One region of the Lysinibacillus sp. NPDC056220 genome, then DNA from elsewhere that is predicted to be linked to it. Evidence: riboswitches for the same ligand, from Rfam matches in the RefSeq annotation. Region 1 holds a riboswitch; the other holds the start of a gene.
What was found. A riboswitch is a leader RNA that binds a small molecule or an ion and turns the genes downstream of it on or off. The one in region 1 is predicted to bind cobalamin.

Region 1 (10,648 bases):
GAATACATGGACAGCAGATGGAAGCCTTGCTTTAAATCCTGGCTTTGTTGATCCATCAAAATTTGTAGATACACGAAAACCAATTGCAGCGGAATTTGAATTCCAAGATGAACGTGTAGTTATTATCGGAGCTCACTTAAATTCTAAAGGTGGGGATGGTTCACTTTGGGGACCAACACAGCCACCAGTTTTAGAATCAGTTAAGAAACGTATTCAACTTGCTCAGGCCATCAATGATTTTATCGATGAAGGACTTGCCATAAATCCGAATTTAAATTTCATAGTGGCAGGGGACATGAATGACTTTGAGTTCACACCAGCACTTGAAACATTGAAAGGAGATGTTTTAACGAATATGATAGATAAAGCCCCAGAGCAAGATCGTTTTACGTACTTCTTCCAAGGGAACAATCAAGTGTTGGATCATATTTTAGTTTCGAATCATCTTGCGGATGTTACGGAAATTGACCTAATTCATATGAATGCGAACTTTACAGAGGCACAAGGCAGAGCATCGGATCATGACCCTGTATTAGTTCAAATTGATTTGCAAGCAGGAAAAGAAGAAATACCAACACCAATAGTACCTGAAAATGTATATAGCTTTAATCACTACAAGACTGGTAAATTAATAGTGAATCGTCCAAGCATTTCATTAACGTTAGGGGAAAATACCATTATTAAAAATGGCATTGCAGTATTTAGTCAATATGCCGAATTCCATGGCGAAGGATTTGCAAACAAAACTGTAGTGATCAGTCCTAAAAAAGGAAATGCGATTATTGACTTTAAAGGTACGAAAATTGGTTCCATTATTATTGAAGGAAAAAATGTAAAAGAAATCCGTAATTTACCTGCTGGATCGACCATAACGTATACAAAAGGGGCATCGGCAGAGGAAATTGAATTTAAGTAATGACTACTTGCAGGAACAATGTAAAGCATATGCTAATCATACTTTATTTTGATAATTAAACAGTATGGACAGTATTCATGAAGTACAGTAAAAAAATTAGCCATTCCAAACTTTTGGAGTGGCTTTTACTTTACCTCATTCATAACTAGCCTATAGTAGATTCATTTCTGTGGACAAGAATTCTTTCAACGGCAGATATTTGATGGTCCTATGTATTTTAAATATGAAAACGAAAAAATTGACGAAAAAAAACTAAATAGATATTATAGATATGTTAAGTCTTTAATAGGGCGGTAAGACCCGACAAACTAAACGTTATTTTATGCTACGTAATCTTTAATGAGGTAGTTAAACATTAAGGGTTTAATGACTCATAATTGAAAAGGTATATAACTTTTGCGGTGTCTTTTGCCTTAATTACAGATATTAAAGGTCTATAATATATTTTGATGTGGAGGAAAAAAGGATGAATAAATACGATTGTGTAATTATAGGTGGTGGCCCTGCTGGTTTAAGTGCTGCCTTAACATTGGGAAGGGCGCGCAGAAAGATTGCTATATTTGATAATGGAACTAATCGAAATCGTGTAACTCAAGAGTCGCATGGTTTTTTAACAAGAGATGGGATAAAGCCACAAGAATTTAAGAATATAGCTAGTAAAGAAATAAAATCTTACCCATCTATATCTATGTTAGATCAAACAATTATCGAGATAACTAAAGATGATAAAAGCGGTTTATTTCTTGTCAAAACTTCGGAAAATAAATCATATATGTCTGCAAAAGTATTGTTAGCTACTGGAATACAAGAGGAGTTTCCCCTCCCGCAAATCAGACAATATTATGGTAAAAGCTTGTTTAGCTGTCCTTATTGCGATGGTTGGGAGCTGAGAGACAAGCCATTGGCTATCATAGCAGAAAAAGAGGAGCATATTAAACATATGACCAAATTGGTTTTTAATTGGTCACAGGATTTAATCGTTTTTACGAATGGTCATCAACTTTCCGATAACGTTCAAAGTGAATTTGAACGTAAAAAAATTAAACTGTATACAGAATGTGTAAAAAACTTGCATGGGGAAGATAGTAACTTAATTAGTATTGAATTAGAAACAGGTGAACATATTTTAAGAAGTGGTGGATTTGTCGTACCTAATTTTTATCGTCCAAATAAATTTGCTAAACAGCTAAATTGCCAAGTTGATGAAAATGGGACAATTATTACTGATGGTACTGGACGAACAACAGCGGCTGGAATATATGTTGCAGGTGAAACGGAAAAGGGGGGTGCCTCTTCTTTAATGATCGCTGCTGCGGAAGGTTTTAAGACAGCCTCTAGTATAAATTTGGATATCACAATAGATAGGTTTTAAGTAAAAGGTTAGCTGATGAGTATAGAAAATTCATCAGCTATTTTTGTAAATAAAGGATAAAGTTAATATACCTAGTTGAGCGGACAGAGAAAGAACTTGGATATGTTATACTATGAATACAGAATAACTGGATAAAGGTACCTGTTTATTATGAATAGTTGCAAAGGGACAAGTACAACGAAAAATCTGCAAAGATAGGATAAATTGAGTATGATGAATGATATACATCTTTCTCAAAGTGGGTTGACGATTATGTAGTTTTAGTCATAATTGCATCTTTACTATTATGGAAAGATGCCTTTTTTATGAATAAAATTTCAATTGGGCCTCCGTTATTAGGTAAATAAATGATCAGCATGTAACTTCCTATTTTTTTATAGTTATATTTTTATATGATTATGTTTTATCTCTTTCGATTAAGGTTATGTCAGAAAATATGAATAGTCTCAAATTGATGAACTTTTATTTCGCGATTTACTTTTTATATAAAGGATGGTACACTTAAAACTATTGAAAAACAATATATTGTGTTCGTTTTGTATAGGTACTACTATATGTAGTTTAATAGGGAAGTTCGGTACTATTCCGACGCTGTCCCCGCAACTGTAAAGCTGACGATGATTGTAACCACTGTGCATTCGCATGGGAAGGAAATCAGAGATTGAAGCAAAGCCAGGAGACCTGCCTTTATAAAACAAATTTATCATTTCTTCGGGGATTAAGAGATGGGAACGTCAGTATTTTTAGTATGTTAACGTTTCCATGTAAGCTATCTCTTTAGAAGAGGTAGCTTTTTTATTTTATGAAAAGAGGGATTACTATGAAACTTTATACGAAAACAATCTGTCCAAAATGCCTTTGGGTAAAATCCGAATTACAACGAGCAGGACTTGAAGCAGAAATTGTTAATATTGATCACGATGAACAAGCTAAACAAACAATTATTGATGCAGGTTTTTTAAGTGTGCCTGTTTTAGAGGTGGATGAAACATTTATAGGGGATGTTCAGGAAATTGTTTCTCGTATTGAGATGATTACACTATGATCGTTTACGCTAGTCGTACAGGAAATGTCCGCAATGTAGTATCTAAACTAAGGGCAGAATCTATTGAACTCTCAGAGGAATTAAGCTTGAATAAGCCTTATCTTTTAATTACATACACAGATGGTTTAGGCGACATTCCAGCAAAAGTGCAACGTTTCTTAGATAAAAACAGAGATTTTTGTAAAGGAGTAGTTGCTAGTGGCAACAGTAACTTTGGACATCATGTATTTGGCGCAGCAGGAGAGAAAATTGCTACTACCTATCATGTACCATTAGTGAGGAAATTAGATTTGCGCGGCAATCAAACAGATTATGAAGCTATACAAACGTTTTATGAAACGAGGGTAATGGGATGAAAACTTATTTAAAGCTTAATAATGACGTACTGAATCGTTATAGTACAACGGGGCTACTAGAGTTAGAAAAGGATCGTGAGGCTACGCGCCGCTACTTTTTAGAATATGTCAACGTACGTTTACGTTACTTTATAGATATAGAGGAAAAAATCCGCTATTTAGTTGATGAAGGCTACTACGAAAAAGCTTTTATCGACATGTACGAGATGGATTTTATTAAAAAGTTGTACAAAAAAGCGTATGATTATAATTTCCGTTTCCCATCATTTATGAGTGCTAGCAAATTTTATGACAGCTACGCTATGAAAAGTCGTGATGGAGAAGAAATCTTAGAAAAATATGAGGACCGGATTGTCATTATTGCCTTGTACTTGGCACAGGGGAACACGGTACTAGCAGAACGTTCTGTAGAAGCGATGATGGAAGCCTATCAACCTGCAACGCCTACTGCATTAAATAGTGGGAAGAAAGCTCGTGGCGAATTAGTAAGTTGCTTTAAATTATCCATGGATGACTCCATGAATAGCATCGCTGAAAATATTGGTTATTGTTTAGAGCTATCACGTCTAGGTGGAGGGGTCGGGGTCAACTTAACGGATTTACGTCCTTTAGGTGATCCAATTAAAGAAATACTAAATCGTGCAAGTGGTGTGATTCCAGTGGCGAAACTATTAGAAAATTCTTTTAGTTATTCTAATCAGCTTGGTCAGCGTAATGGCTCAGGAGTTGTTTACCTAAATATTTTCCATGCAGATATAGAGAATTTTATTTCATCAAAAAAACCAAATGCTGATGATAAAATTCGCCTCGCAACACTATCAACAGGTATTATTATACCAAGTATTTTCTTCGAACTGATGAAGCGTGATAAAGATATAGTGTTATTTAGTCCATATGATATTTTTAAAGTATATGGTAAACGAATGTCGGAAATTTCAATTTCTGATATGTACTATGAACTACTAGATAATCCTAAAATCCGTAAAATTAAACGTTTGAATGCGCGTAGACTCTATACAGAGGTAAAAAAAGCTCAATTCGAATCCGGTTATCCCTTTGAAATTTTTGATGATAATGTTAATGACGTACATCCACTAAAAAATATCGGTCGCGTAAAAATGTCAAACTTATGTACTGAAATCTTGCAAGTTCAAGAAACTAGTGTTATCACAGATCAAGATCAACCTAACGAATATGGGTTAGATGTGTCGTGTAATTTAGGGTCAATTGATATCCACGCAGCGAGTAAAGTAAATGATTTTGAAGCATTAATCGATACAGCTATGCACTTATTAACAAATGTATCCCAAATGACGCACATCAAAAATGTTCCGTCGGTCGCAAAAGCCAATCAATTAATGCACTCAGTAGGTCTAGGGTGTATGAATCTCCATGGACATCTTGTTACGGAGGGAATTATGTATGGCTCGAAAGATTCTATTCATTTCATGGACCGCTTTATGGAAGCAATGAACTATTATTCTCTAAAATCATCGATGGAAATGGCTAAAGAAAAAGCAGAAACGTTCTATCGATTTGAAGATAGCGATTATGCTTCAGGTATCTATTTTGATCAATATGTAAATAAGACTGAAGAAGAGCTTTCACCTGCTGTATTAAAAGCACTCGGAAACATTCCAATCATTACTAGTAAAATGTGGGAATTATTAAAGCAAGATGTTATGCAATATGGCTTATTCCATTCATATCGTTTAGCTATAGCACCAACTGGTAGTATATCGTACATTCGTAGCTGTACGGCCTCCATCTCTCCATGTACAGAACGTGTAGAGGTTCGTGATTATGCAGATAGTCGAACAATTTATCCAATGCCACATTTAACAAATGAAAACAGTCATCTATATGTAGAGGCATATGATGTTGATCCTTATGATTTAATTGATTTATACGCAGCTTCTCAAAAACATGTTGACCAAGGTATTTCAATGACTCTTTATGTCACTGATAATTGGACAACAGAACAACTAGCTAAAGTATACATTTATGCATGGGTTAAAGGGATTAAGTCCGTTTACTATGTTCGTCAACGATTACAAAGCTTAGAGGAGTGTGTAGCATGTCAAATATAGTGTATGAGGCAGTCAACTGGAACAAAGCAACAAGTGAACTGGCCCAAATTTTTTGGGACCAGCAATGGAAGCAAATTTGGTTTCCCGAAGAAATTGCAGTGAGTAAAGATATTCAACAGTGGAAAAGTTTTGAGCATCAGGACACGTATAAAAAAGTGTTTGCAGGATTAACCTTGCTGGATACCGTTCAGACAAATATTGGGATGAATCGTGTTGCTGCTTATACAGATGATTTACAGGAAAAGGCTGTATTAACCGTTTTTGATGCATTTGAGGCAATACATGCTAAATCATATTCTTATATATTTACAACGCTTTGTACAAACGAGGAAATAGACGAGCTCTTTGAATGGGTAAAGAAAAATGAATATTTACAATATAAGGCAAATAAAATAGCGGATATTTATAATAGTATTGAAGAAGGGGACGCTGAGAGCTTATGGAAAGCGATGTTTTCATCCGTTATGCTTGAATCCTTCCTTTTCTATTCTGGCTTTTTCTACCCATTATACTTAGGTGGGCAAGGTTTTTTAAGAAACAGTGCTGAAATTATTTCCCTCATTTTGCGCGACGAATCCATTCATGGTGTTGCAGTAGGATTTTTTGCTCAAAATCTATATAAGCAATTTTCAAAAGAAAAGCAAGAAGCTTTACAATTATGGGGCTATGAATTACTGCTGGATTTATATCAGAATGAAATGAAATATACAGAGGACATTTATGCGGAGACAGGATTATCGCCTGAGGTAAAAGCCTATGTGCGTTATAATGCAAATAAAGCCTTAATGAATGTTGGTTTTGAAGCTATGTTTCCTGAAGAAGAAGTGAATCCAATCGTTATGAATGGAATTCGTAATGAGGGCTCCACATATGATTTCTTTTCACAAAAGGGGGCTACCTATGCTAAGGCAAAAGTAGCGCCAATTACAGATGACACATTTAATTTTAATCGTTAGGATGAAGAACAATGAATGTAGAAGTAAAAATCAAAAGAATGCATGAAGATGCAATGCTACCCATGCAAGCTAACCCTGGCGATGCTGGGATGGACCTCTATTCCATTGAAACTGTAGAGATACCTGCTGGTGGGACTAAATTAATTAAAACAGGAATTCAAATTGAATTACCAAAAGGAACGGAAGCACAAATTCGACCAAGAAGTGGACTAGCCTTAAAACATAGTATTACAGTGCTCAATAGCCCAGGAACAATCGATGAAGGCTATAGAGGGGAAATCGGTGTAATTTTAATTAATCATGGTCAAGATACGTTCTTCGTAGAAAAATCTATGCGAATTGCCCAGATGGTGATTCAATTTGTCCCTACTATTCAACTCTTGGAAGTTAATGAATTATCTCAAACGGTTCGTGGAACTTCGGGATTTGGAGCGAGTGGTACAAAATAAGATTAAGTTTTCAATAGGCGTTTGTAAGGATTGAGTTTGGTATGTACTGAACTCAATCCTTTTTATTTTTCCCTAGAATAATCTAATCAATTTATATTTAAACATAGGTTGTCACATTTGTGTAACGTAGGTTCAGTAGGATTTATATGAGGTGATAATATGGCAGAAGAGTTTGGCATTAACCGAATGGTTGCTGGAGCGGATCAATATATCAAGTATTTAATGGATATTTTTAATGATTATGGCTGTCATTGGGCATTTTATGCATTTCGTGAAGATACGTGGGATGGTATAGATTTTGAATTAGGTAATAAACCTGTCGGGGAGGCATATTGGAATGCGAAGGCTAATAGAGAGCTACCCTATAGACAAGCAATAGAAGTAGATAATTCTATTTGGGAGGTCTTAAAAATAGATAGCAAGTAATATGGTTTGTTCGCTAAGATCAAATAAAAAGTATATGAGTAGTACAAACCATCGTTTGTACTACTTTTTCACATGACGTTCAGAGCTCTAAATCATGACATCTATTCAATCAATATATTGCTGCTGGAATTAGATAGTAAGCTGTATATCATCTAGTTCCGAAAATAGTTACGTGCTAGTAGAGTGGAAGAATGATATTCAGCAGGCAATTCATCCTCAAAAAAAATAGCCTCTACGGGACAAACTAATTCACAAGCGCCACAATCGATACAGATATCAGGGTTAATGACATATTGTGTATCTGTATTTACAATGCAATTTACGGGACAGACATCTAAACAAACGGCTGCTTTTTCATCCCTACATAATTCTGTAATTACAAAGGCCATTATAAATCCTCCCCTAATTGATGTTTTAATTCTTCAGGCGAGTGCTTCCAATACTGTTCATTAAATTCAGATAAAAATTGGAAAAGTAGTTTTTTTGAATTGGGATCGACATGACTTAGGATAAATGTCCCTTTAAGTGCTTTATCTAAATAATTTACTTGCTCTGGCAACGATTTATAGCCAAGTTTAATGCGTCGTTCTTCCTTTGCTACCCGTACTTCACTTGCAGTACATCCCGCATAATAAGGTCCATTTTCCCCGACCTGAAGAGCTACCCAAACGATCCAATAACGATTATAATCGTCACTAGCATGAGCTAAATCTGGTGAAAAACGCACTTTTTTTTCAATAATACTTCGCCCATGTAAGGCTTCTAGGTCTATAAATACGTGTTTTTTTTCACAATCTATAATAATAGGCGTTACATTATTTAAATCAAGGGTACCTACGCCGTAACCCCCATCTCCATCGGTTGAATCATTACTTAAGATGGTAAAATGTATCTTTTCTTTCATAGAAAACACCCCCACATACTTTCTACAATATTTACATGTTCCGATTTCCAAACAATTTATAGTACAAAAAATAGCACACTTATTACGATAGCTTTAAAAAAGAATCTAATTGAACGTTTTAGTAGCAATTTTAAACTATGCGTAAGGGCTGCCTAGGATTTCTCCTTATACTTTTTAGATTAAAAAGTATAACTGAACTATACAGCTTATTATCCTTTGTTGTCTTCGGACTTACGTCTGAATTGTTATGATCTGGTAAATTAACTATATACAGTTATGGATATTTCGCTTAAAAATTTTGGAATTTCACGTAATTAAGGAACTTGAAAAATAGTCTATTAAGAGGATGATTTAGGATAAATGGAGCTCAACCATTCTCCTAGTCTGTTGAAAAAGTTTACTTGACTAAGGGGAGGTAGTGCCATCCACAGACATTCTGCTGCACGACAACATTCAATTCTTCTGCCATCATTATGAAAAAACGCATCTTTCCTATATTTATTTTCATCCATCCCTTCAAAAAAACGATATATAATTTCAAGCTCACTCAATTAGCGAAACAATGATTTTAACAATTTATATTTTATTAGCATAGAATTTAGTCTGTTAATATTTTACATTTATATCGTTAGAAAAGCTATTAGCCCTACTATTATTTTAAAAAATAAATGGAATCTAAAAAAATAGAAAGTTAAAGTTTCCAGCAATAAATAACTGTTTTTTCTGCATCTTGTCTTCATTTCTCTATGAGTTTCTATTTATAGGTAATTATTTATGAAATAATTACCTATACGACCAATTTGGTATTAAAATTACCTTATTTTTAGCGTTTATTTATTGGTAATGTAGTTATATTATTGTCTTGTAAAGCAAATTTAAGATTGATTGGTATATTTCATCATGAAAATTTTTGAAGGCTGCTTTATCCATAACTATTAGTAATTATTATTTGAGAGAACGTATTATACATATTAATAAAATTTAATAGAGCGGTAATATTGTTCTCACAGAATAATATAATTTATTTGAATTCTGGAGGAATATACAAATGACGAAACATAACAAAGGTCGTAAATTTTTTGCAACTACTGCTACAGCAGCACTTGTAGCATCAGCAATCGTACCGGTAGCATCAGCTGCTGAATTTAATGATGCAGGTAGCATTTCATCATGGGCAAAAGAAGCAGTACAGTTTTTAACTGACAAAGGTTTCATCCAAGGTGACGAAAAAGGAAACTTCAACCCAGCTGGTACACTTACTCGTGCTGAAGCAGCTGAAATTTTATCAAAAGCATTAGACTTAAAAGCTACTGGAACAGAAGATTTTACAGATGTAAATGAAAATGACTGGTTCTATAATGCAGTGCTTGCCACTTCACCAGAATTATTTGATGGTATGGGTAATGGTAAATTTGAACCGAAAGCACAATTAACAAGAGAACAAGCTGCAAAAGTTATCGTACAAGGTTATCAATTAACTGGTAAAGCAGACCTTAGTCAATTCTCAGATGCTTCTAAAGCTTCTAAATGGGCTGTATCTTACTTAGAAACAGCTGTTGAAAATGGTGTAATTAATGGTAAAGGATCATTATTAGCACCACAGGATAAAATTAGCCGCGAAGAATTTGCTACTATGGTAAAGCGTACAATTGATGCAGTTCAAGAAGTAACACCAGCAGTAGAATCTGTAAAAGGGCTTAACGCAAAAGAATTTGAAGTGAAGTTCAACACAGCTGTTGATGCAAAAGATGCTGCTGTAACAGCGAAATACGCTATTGACGGGGTAGCTATTACGAACGCAAAAGTTTCTGAAGACGGAATGACTGTTATTTTAACAACTGATAAAGAAATTAAATTAACAAATGGCAAAGTAACTGTAAACCCAATCAAAACAAAAGCAGATGCAAAAGTTCTAACTGAAGAGTTTAATAAATTAATCACATTTGCTGATACAACTCCTGTTAGCGTAAATTCTGTTGAAGCAAAAGGCACAACAGCAGTAATCACTTTCGATGAGCTTGTACAAAACGAAGGAACAGTTAGCTTAAATGGTACTGAACTTGCTAAAGATCGTTATACTTTATCTGGAAAGACATTAACAATCAAAGGCTTAACTGCTGAGCAGACTTATAAA
Region 2 (10,648 bases), on a different contig from region 1:
TATTTAACAGGTAGTTTTTCCCATAGCAATCGTGTGATTTTATAAAAGTCCCCATTTGCATAAGGATCACTGCCACCTCGAGCAATTAATAAAACGGCTGTATCTTCCTGTTCTTGTTCTGTATTAAATCCAATTTCAACTAAACGATCTTGTAATATCGCAAATATTTCTTCATGAATGCCAATTGTTTGACCATATGTGAATGTGATATTCGGATAATGCTCACGGGCATGCTCGATTTCTGCCGGGATATGTAGCTTGGAATGACCTGCATGAAGTAATATAATCGGGATTACATGTACCTCTGTAGCACCCTTTTTCACACAATTTGTAATACCTTCTTCAATGTTAGGAGAAGCAAATTCTAGGAAACATGTTTCTACTAGATATTGTTCATCAATGCGAGATGTCATTTGCTCGATAAATGTACGTACCTCATCATTTCCTGCTGCTAAACGGCTACCATGGCCAACAAATAATATAGCTTTCATCTCTTTTCTCCTCACTAGTCGCCGCACGGAGCTGGCTCTATTTTTATTTTGGAAGACATATCTTGATACGTAAAATGCAATATCTTTTTCACACGCTTGAAGTATTTAAATAAGCGTTCGTTTGGATGCGCATTGGCTTTATATTCTTCAATAATATCTGTAATTAAAGGAATCAATTGTTCAGGCTCCAAGCCTTCTACAACAGGCTGTGCTGCATGAGCCGTACGTCCGACTGGTTTCGCTCCAATAAAGACATCAAATTTACTTTTACGATAGACAATCCCAATATCGTCAAATACTGCTCGATAACAAGCCATCCCACAGCCATTAAAGCCAATATTTAATGTTTTCGGTAAAGACAGACCACCAAGCTTTTCTTGAATTTCCTCCGCATATGGTATGGAATCTGCTTTTTCACCGTAGCAAAAATCGCAAGCCTTCAACGACAATACATCACCAATTGGTGCTAATAAAAAGCCTACTTGCTGTAATTTTTCAGTGATGCGTTCAGGCGTAGTTGTAGGTATTTTTAAATGGATTTGATGATCTGGTGTGTATTCCATCGATCCATCTTCGCCTACGACCTCTGCTAACGTCATCATTTGCTGTGGTGTAAAAAATTTATTGGCCACTCCAGGGCTCACTGCTAATTCAAAAATGGATTCTATTTTTTGTTGTACAAGCTTTGGAGTAACCTTGATAGCATTTGTTCCCTTTACCATTGCAAGTGCCGCTGTAGCCATTTCAAGTGCCGTTTTTTTCGGCTTTGGCATAACGGCTACACTGGGTTTATTCATTCGCCCTGCATTGGGGTCTGCCGCAAAGTCATTGCGTGCTGTTCCTGTCTCTTGATTCATCGCCCATGGCTCATTTTCTTCCCGTAAACGTTGATGTGGACGTAATGGCTGCTTTTCCTCGCCAAGTGTATATTTACGTTGGTAGCCACGTGGCGTAATCATTTTATTATCATAGAAAAACGTAGATGAGTTTCCGATAATGACGGTTGTCAGCATACCGATATCATGTTCCAACATGTCTGCCAATGTGGTCATCGTCACTTCTTGACGTTCTCGATAGGCACTTTTCACAAGCCCTACTGGAGTGTCAGGTGAACGATATTCTAAAAGAATTCGCTGTGCTTCGACAATTTGTCTTGTACGGCGACCGCTTTTAGGATTGTATAGAGCAATGACAAAATCGGCCATTGCTGCAGCTTCCACACGCTTCGCAATTAAATTCCACGGAGTGAGGTGGTCACTTAAACTAATGGTACAAGCATCATGCATAATCGGTGCACCAAGTAAACTAGCACATGAATTGATAGCTGAAATACCCGGGACAATCTCGACTTCAATACCAGTTGCCTCTGTCCAGCCTAGCTCAATTAAAACTTCATACACTAATCCCGCCATACCATAAACGCCCGCATCTCCACTCGAAATGACCGAAACTATACTTCCTGCCTCTGCTTGACGAACTGCCTCCTGAGCACGGGACACTTCTTCTGTCATGCCTGTACTGACAATAGATTTTGCACTCACTAAATCTTGAATCAGCTCAACATAGGTTTTATAGCCTATGATCATATCACTTTGTTGTAAAGCCTCTACTGCACGTGTCGTAATATGCTTAAAGTCTCCAGGTCCAAAGCCTACTACGAAAATTTTCCCTTTTTGCGCCATGTTTTTACCCCTCTTTCACCTTTTCAATCCCTTTAATGGCTGTCGTTTGCGCTGTTCGCTGCAATGTCCCTTCCCGAAGTGTATAAACATGATCGTTATGTAAGGATTCATGATGCAAATCCTGTACAAGTGTTCTAGCATGCTCCGTTGATGGTACACGGTACCAATTCCCCTGGGGGTAAGCAATAACCACACAAGCATCCTTACATCGTCCATTACAGCGTGTTCTTGTCGTATGTATTTCTTTATCTAGTGCGTTTCGCTGTATTTCGTCCCGTATAGCTTGGGTAATTTCTTCTCCATCCTTGTTCATACAGCTACTGCCATTGCAAATAAAGAGATGTGTTTTCATCCCCTCTAAATTCCACGTTGTCATTTTATGTCTCCCCTCTTTTGCTTTTGGAAAAAGAAAAACCTTTACTCTCCCGAAGAGTAAAGGTTTGTAGAAGCCAAATAAAAACGAATAGACTGAAAGACAGATCCTCGCTTTTGCTTCAACTTCTCCCTCCGAAAAGTTTGCATGCACAATCTGATAAGCAGGTTTCCTGACTTAAGCTTCATTTTACTGTCGCACCTTCCCTAGTTTGCACAGGTGGCATTGCGATTTCATCAGCTATTACAGTAGCGGGGGCTGTATTGGACTTTCACCAATTTCCCTATTATCTCGAGTTTTTCGAGCACTTATCGACGTTTTATATGAAATTTTTAATTGTATATTTAATAGAAAACTGTCTTAATCATATCTTATTATTTTAAAATTTCAATATTTCTTTAAAAATTCATGACAAATTTATCAATTTTATCAGAGAGTTTTTGGTTATTTAAAATTGGTGTTGTTCCCTTTTATTCTCAAAATCCTTAGTAATCAGAATTTTCGACATTGATAGTCTATTTCAAAATTTTTATAAAAAAGTATAGCATATTTATGGAAATTCGTGGTACACTTTGTCGTGAAATCTCACAACTTACTATTTTTGGTGTAAAATGCTCGTCATTTTACTTAAAAGGGAAGCCGGTTCAAGTCCGGCGCGGTCCCGCCACTGTAATAGGGAGCTTTATAGAAAATGTCACTGTCCAATGGATGGGAAGACCTATAAAGTGTTGAACTAGAGCCAGGAGACCTGCCGAAAATATGTGATCGTTTCATCCTACGAGGATAGGTGTGCGGCTTAGCAGATGAGAATGTTATTTGCTTTTTTAGCTATGCACTTTTCCAACAACGGAAAAGTGCTTTTTTTATTACGCACGCTACATTCTAAAAATCTATTTATAGTTTGGAGGAAGAAAATTGAAGCTGTCTTGGTGGAAACTTAGTTATTTTGTATTGGCTTTTTTAATGGTGCCAAAACGTGCCTTCGCCATGCATATCATGGAAGGTTTTTTACCAATCGAATGGGCTATTTTTTGGTGGGTAATCTCCGTCCCATTTATTATTTTAGGATTGCGCTCTATTCGTAAAACAATCGAAGAAAACCCAGAAACAAAAATGATTCTGGGACTGTCTGGTGCGTTTGCCTTTGTTCTATCAGCCTTAAAAATCCCTTCAGTTACAGGGAGCTGTTCACATCCAACAGGGGTAGGTCTCGGAACAGTCTTATTTGGACCGTTAGCGATGAGTGTCATCGGGACAATTGTTTTATTATTTCAATCTTTACTTTTAGCACATGGTGGAATCACAACATTAGGGGCTAATGCATTTTCGATGGCTATCGTAGGTCCGTTTATCGTCTACTTTGTATTTAAAGGGGCGCAAAAAATGGGGTTATCGTTTTCATTAGCTATTTTCTTTGCGGCTATGCTTGGGGATTTAGGTACATATGTGGTGACTTCTATTCAATTAGCACTTGCTTTCCCATCTGAAGTCGGTGGCTTTATGGCTTCATTTACAAAGTTCGCAAGTATTTTTGCCTTAACACAAATCCCGTTAGCTGTGAGTGAAGGGATATTAACAGTTATTGTCATGAACTTCATGAAAAAATATAATATTAGCGAATTAAAGTCTTTACGTGTTTTCTCTACAAAGGAGGCGCACTAATATGAAACGAAATTTATTACTATTAGCGATTGTAGTGCTATTGGCCATTATCCCGCTCTTCGTCCAAAAGGGAGCAGAATTTGGCGGAGCTGATGGTGAAGCCGAAGCTGCCATTGGAGAGATTAATGCAGAGTATGAGCCATGGTTTGATAGTTTATGGGAACCGCCCAGTGGTGAAATTGAAAGCTTATTATTCGTGCTACAAGCAGCTATTGGTGCTGGTTTTATCGGCTACTTTATCGGCTATATGCGTGGCAAGCATAAAGAAGGTTAAGAATGATGTTACTCATTGATAAGTATGCGTATCTCAATAAGCTAGCGTACGTTCATCCTCTAGAAAAAATGATATTTTCATTAGGACTACTTTTATTCACGCTTATTATGAGAGAGGAACGACTTTCACTCATTACATTTTTTGTAATGAGTGCTTTTATCATTTGGGGTGCGACAATCCCACTAAAATACTATGCGAAGCTATTATTACTACCAGGATTTTTCTTATTCACAAGTCTCATCTCCATCCTAATTTCGATAGCGCCAGCAACGCATGTATTACCAGCCCATATGGGATCATTTACGTATATGAGCTGGACAATTTTTATTGGGAGAGCCAGTATCGCTACCGCACAGCAGCTATTCTTTATCGTACTCGGCAGTATAAGCTGCTTATATTTTTTAATTTTAACAACATCTGTACAAGAGATTTGTTATGTGCTTCGCCAATGGAGGCTCCCTCCTTTATTAGTTGAGTTAGTAGAACTCACCTATCGTTTTATTTTTATTTTTTTCGAAAGCATGCAAAAAATTCATTTAGCCCAGCAAGCCCGCCTTGGCCATCATTCACCCATGCAATGGTTACGTTCGATGTCTATGCTGATTACAGCGTTGTTTATTGAAATGTTTCAGCGTAGTCGAGAGCTTAACAATGCCATGCAGGCACGTGGCGGTGAAACGGTTTATTGGCACGAAACGGCCGTCTATAATAAAAAAAACTGGCTCGGCATGATGGCTATTTTTTTATTCCTTATCGTATATGGAGGATACTTCTCATGACAGCATATTATTTTCAACTGACTAATTTGTCTTATACCTATGCAGATGGAACAAAGGCTTTGACAGATATTTCACTAGACATTCCAAAAGGGAAAAAAATCGCTATACTCGGTCATAATGGAGCAGGAAAATCCACTTTATTTCAACATCTTAATGGCATTTTGAAACCGACAGCCGGAACCATTTCATTTAATGGGAACGAACTTCAATATAGTAGAAAAGCATTAAAAGCACTTCGCCAACAGGTGGGAATTGTCTTTCAAGATGCTGATAATCAGCTTTTTTCAGGAACCGTTAAGCAAGATATAGCCTATGGTCCATTGAATTTAGGTTGGTCTACGGAAAAAATTGAAGAAAAAATAGCCTGGGCTGTGGCACAAACTGAAGTAACAGAGCTACTTGATAAACCGATTCACTTCTTAAGTGTAGGACAGAAAAAACGTGTGGCAATGGCAGGTGTATTAGCGATGGAACCGGCTGTCCTTTTATTAGATGAACCAACGGCTGGTCTTGATAGCTATTATGCTTCTCAGGTTTTTCAGTACTTAGCCAAATTAGAAGACTGTGAACGAACGATTATCGCTGCTACTCACGACATTTCCCTTGCCTATGAATGGGCGGATCACATCATCGTCATGGAGGCAGGAAACATTATTTATCATGGTGATCCTATCGCCCTGTTCTATGAAGAAGAATTGCTAAAACGGGCACATCTTGAGCGACCATGGGTCTTTGAAATGACCATGGCTCTACAAAAAAAGAAATTATGGCAAGAAAATATTTCAGTTCCTCGCTCTAAGCATGACTTATTACAATTGATCGAACAGCTACCCGTTCAGGTTTAATAAGCATTATTAATAATAAAATAACGGACAGCTCATCCCTTTACTGTTCGATTTTTCAAATTGCGAAGAAAAATTTTCCTCATTTACGAAACTTTTCTATCGCTTATCCGTATTAGTATAGTCGAGACCTATTATAGAACATCAAGGAGAGATACAATTGAAAAGTTGGTTTAAAAAATCAGTCGCTGTCGCAGCATCCGCTGCGCTAATGGTTCCTGTGGCTTCAGCTTTTGCAGAGGAGGCACCACATCAAACAGCGAAGAACGTATTAGCAAGCAATTCACAACATGCAGGTAAGAATCTTAAAACTGAAGACAAATGGATGAGTAAAGATACGATTATTATCAAGCATTCCGGCCTTGATAAAAGCGTACATAAAAAAATTGGCTCCAAGGTCATCCGCTCTATTCCTTCATTAGGCTATGATGTGATTCAACTTAACAAAGGTGTATCCATTGAAAAAGCCGTCTCTTACTATTTAAAGCAGCAAGGGATTACAAGTGTATCCCCTAGTTATGTCTATCATTCTTTCAACAAAGAGGCTGACCCAAAGATAAAAGATATGTATCATCTAAGCCTTTTGCAAATGGATCAGGCATTAGCATTAGCTGGGGAAAATGACGTAACAGTAGCTGTCATCGATTCGGGTGTTGATTTTAAACATCCCGACCTAAAATCTCAAGTACTCACACCTTATAATGCAGCTGCTCCGGCAAATACATCTTATCCAGGTGACCATGGGACACATGTTGCTGGGATTATTGCCGCAGCCAAAGACAATGGTATTGGTGGACATGGAATTAATCCACAAGCGAAGCTACTACCTATTGATGTCTTTAACGGAAAAGAAGGAGCAAATGATTTTATCATTGCACAAGGTATTCTGTACGCCATTGAGCAAGGTGTGGACGTCATTAATATGAGTCTTGGAGGCTATGGTGAATCCCCACTTATGCAGGATGCTGTTCAAAAAGCTATTGATAGTGGAATTACGATTGTTGCAGCCGCTGGAAATGAGTCGACGGATGACTATTCCTTCCCTGCTTCCTATGAAGGCGTTATAAGTGTTGGTTCCACGAATGATCGAAATAAACTATCCAGCTATTCCAATTACGGTCCTTCTGTTGATGTCGTGGCTCCTGGCGAAGACATCTACAGTACCGTACACGATGAGAAAAAAGGATCATCTTTTGTCAAGTTTAGTGGTACTTCCATGGCATCTCCTGTAGTGGCAGGCATCGTCTCCCTACTTAAATCAAAGCATCCGAATTTAAAGCCACATGAGATTGAAGCAATTCTTGAAATGACAGCACAAGATTTAGGTAAAAAAGGTTATGACCTTACTTATGGTCATGGGCTTGTCGATCCTGTGAAAGCCTTACAGTTCGATTTAAATAAATTACCTAAACATTATTCTGAATCCAAAGAAGAGCGTATCAAAAATGCCAAAGTTCTTGCCAAAAATACATTAAATATCGAACAAGGTGTTTTCGAGCAGCAAGATGAAAAAAAATGGTATAAGGTTGATTTAGAGGCAAATGAATATGCACAGCTAACTTTAAAAGGTGCTGAACAATACGACTATGCCTTTGATTTATACTTCTACCCTACTAACAAGCAGGGTGAAGTAGAGCCAATTAAAGTTAATGATGTTCGTGTAGGAAAAAAAGAAGGTCACCTCTTTAAAGCAGACCAAAAAGGAACATTGTTAATTGGTGTGAAAGATCATAATGGTAGTTATAGCTTAAAAGGCAAATCTACTTATATCTTTACAGCACAAACTACGAAAAACTCAGATTTACCAATCGATGCATTAAATAAGTCTTCAATGGAGTCTATTAAAAAGTTCCCATACAATACGGCAGGAAAAAACTATACCCTACTGTCTAAAGATCAACAAAAGGATCAAGATTATTTTACGTTTTCTGTAAAAAAACCGACAACATTGAAGTTTGATCTATCTGGTATACCAGGTGTTACTGCCTCTATGGATTTATACTTAAAAGAGGATTTCAATCCGATTCCACCAGAAGAGGTAAAGCAAGCTAAAAAAGAGGAAAGCGAAGAAGAAGAAGCCTTCCCAATTCAAAGCTCCTACGGTGCAGCTAAAGGTGAAGCAGTGAGCATGATCATCGATGCTGTACCCGATCAAGAGTACATTTTAAGTGTATCTAATGAGAGTAATAGCGAGTTTTCAATGGAGATGTTTTTCAGTGGTGGCATTGAAAAAGAGGAAACAGTCAGTGAGTCAATGATCCCATACACATTAAAAGGTGAGGTTGTTACGCTCCCACCAGATGAGGATGGACTACCATTAGAGGATGCCATGTATGACGAAAATGTCTCGGTCGACCAGTTACCAATAACACCAAGTACAACAAAAAAACGGAATGAAATTGAAGGCATGATGAATATGCTCATGAATTCCTTTACGACGGACAATTTAGAAAATGTTGATCCGATTATTAAGCAAGCTATTCGCTTCAACATTGGTGAGGATCAAAAAGCTTATTTCCAAACAGAATATGATGAGGACTACTTCTTATTTAAAACAAAAGAAGACGCTCTTTATAGCTTTAGCTTTAACAAAGATGCAAGCCAAATGCCTGCCGGTACTGTGTTTGAATATGATGAAAAAGCCAAGGAACTAATTCCTGTGTCGTCCTTAACCAATGACCTAGGCTTACTTTCGTTACTTCTTGGCTCTGCCGGTAATGAAAACGATGCAAAAGTAATGGCATTGAAGAAGGATAAAACCTATGTAGTAGCTGTTGTAAATGCTGGTGAACGTTCAACTGAGCCTTATACGTTGAAAACAAGTAAAATAGGTGATATTCCGAAAGATTATAATCCAGAGAATTATGAAGAAGCAAAGGCGTTAAAAATTCAACCTGGCACAACTTATAAGGATCATCTAATTTATCAAGACGATGAGGATTACTATTATTATAAGCAAGAGGGCAATGATGAAATTATGAGTTTATTGCTTTCCTCTGTTCCATTTACCAATGAACAATTAAATCAACTGCCAAAAGAGCTACAAAAGGACTTAAAATTTGCAGGTTCGATTATTGAGGATACAAACGGCAATATGAAAATTGATCCGAAGGAAATGGAAACAGCCATTCCATTTGGACTGAGCGATAATATTCTTGAGATACTCCTTGGCATGATAGGAACGACAGACGTAAATACATCCTTTAAGGCTAAAAAGGATCGAGGTTACTTTATTCAAGTCAATAGCACGGGTCTTGGCCAAATGTCCATTCAGCCCTATACATTAACTTTGTTCGACCATAAACGAGCAGACGAAGATGCAGATTCCAAATTAGTGAATGGTGTACCAAGTAAAACGTCTGCCCTAACGAAAGAAGACGACAAATGGGTTGCCACACAATATTTAAATGCGGGTATTCCATTTGGAGATAAGGATTACTTTGAATTTAACAACGTTCAAAAACGTAATATCTTCTTCTCACTTCAAACAGAAAAAGCACTGGATGGTGTGATTCGAGTGATAGATGCCAACGGAAAAACAGTTAAAACTTTGGATCTTTACGGAGCTGGAGATGCTGAAGTAGGTACTGTGGAGCTGGACGCAGGCAAATACTATATTGAAGTTAGTGAATATTATGGCCAAGCAAGTACACAGCCATATACGTTAGAAATTAAATAATATCAATAAACTCCCCTAGATAACGAAATATCTAGGGGAGTTTTGTACAAAAAGCATATTCATCCTAAAATAAAATGCTGATTACATAAAATATTTGACATAATTACAGTATTCATCTTGCTTCATATGAAGCCTTTCATACAGCTTACGCGCATTCACATTATCAGCTGCTGTTTGCAGTGTCACATAGCGCGCATTCTGTTGCTCACAATAGTGAAAAACTTTTTCCATCAATGCCTTGCCCACCCCTAGGCCTCTTGCATCTTCCGTGACATAAATATCATTCAAAATATAGGCTCGCTGTAAAGCTATAGAAGAAAACGTTGGATATAATTGTGTAAATCCAACCATCTTGCCGTCTACTAACGCCATAAAAATGACTGACTCTTTGAGGGCCAATCGTAATTGTAAAAATGCTTTTGCGCTACTTTCGTCCGATTCTATACCATAAAACTGACGATATTCATCAAATAGCTTCGTTAACTCTTCTAGTTCGTTCATCGATGCTTGTAGTATTTCCATTCTTGTCTCCCCTTGTGTCTTCCCCTGATTGTTTCTAACATTATAAATCTAGTTTTATTATATAGGAAAAAATGGCACTAAGAAAAGAATACTCCTCTTCATCGAGAGAAGTTCTACTTAATTTCATTTAAATATGCTGCGACATCTTTCACGATATGCTGCCAGTTCAAATCCCTCCGCGCATCGGCTTGTAGCTGTAGACAAGTATTTGCCAACATTTCTTCCTGCTGAGTGACTTGCTGTAACGTCCGAGCTATACTTTCCCAATCATGTGTTGGATGAATACAGCCAAAACGTTGTTGCTGGGTAATATCTGCAGCCCCATCCACATCAGTTGTCACAAT

Region 2: it holds a riboswitch for cobalamin, as region 1 does, so the genes downstream of both, ACOZBY_RS08545 ((2Fe-2S) ferredoxin domain-containing protein) here and ACOZBY_RS00775 (glutaredoxin family protein) in region 1, are expected to answer to the same signal.

Annotation. Positions count from the first base shown of each region.
Region 1 covers NZ_JBMOXD010000001.1:152,546-163,193, reverse strand. The annotation lists gene ACOZBY_RS00785 (chitobiase/beta-hexosaminidase C-terminal domain-containing protein) at 1-916, shown strand, start outside; gene ACOZBY_RS00780 (NAD(P)/FAD-dependent oxidoreductase) at 1,383-2,288, shown strand; cobalamin riboswitch at 2,814-2,991, shown strand; gene ACOZBY_RS00775 (glutaredoxin family protein) at 3,109-3,333, shown strand; gene nrdI (class Ib ribonucleoside-diphosphate reductase assembly flavoprotein NrdI) at 3,330-3,689, shown strand; gene nrdE (class 1b ribonucleoside-diphosphate reductase subunit alpha) at 3,686-5,779, shown strand; gene nrdF (class 1b ribonucleoside-diphosphate reductase subunit beta) at 5,767-6,735, shown strand; gene dut (dUTP diphosphatase) at 6,747-7,184, shown strand; gene ACOZBY_RS00750 (hypothetical protein) at 7,344-7,610, shown strand; gene ACOZBY_RS00745 (indolepyruvate ferredoxin oxidoreductase subunit alpha) at 7,763-7,999, opposite strand; gene ACOZBY_RS00740 (YwhD family protein) at 7,999-8,514, opposite strand; gene ACOZBY_RS00735 (S-layer homology domain-containing protein) at 9,563-10,648, shown strand, end outside.
Region 2 covers NZ_JBMOXD010000002.1:706,938-717,585, reverse strand. The annotation lists gene ACOZBY_RS08555 (sirohydrochlorin chelatase) at 1-491, opposite strand, end outside; gene cobJ (precorrin-3B C(17)-methyltransferase) at 506-2,173, opposite strand; gene ACOZBY_RS08545 ((2Fe-2S) ferredoxin domain-containing protein) at 2,178-2,549, opposite strand; cobalamin riboswitch at 2,692-2,873, opposite strand; cobalamin riboswitch at 3,132-3,316, shown strand; gene ACOZBY_RS08540 (energy-coupling factor ABC transporter permease) at 3,462-4,208, shown strand; gene ACOZBY_RS08535 (energy-coupling factor ABC transporter substrate-binding protein) at 4,210-4,482, shown strand; gene cbiQ (cobalt ECF transporter T component CbiQ) at 4,485-5,261, shown strand; gene ACOZBY_RS08525 (energy-coupling factor ABC transporter ATP-binding protein) at 5,258-6,106, shown strand; gene ACOZBY_RS08520 (S8 family serine peptidase) at 6,264-9,782, shown strand; gene ACOZBY_RS08515 (GNAT family N-acetyltransferase) at 9,864-10,304, opposite strand; gene ACOZBY_RS08510 (glycosyltransferase) at 10,418-10,648, opposite strand, start outside.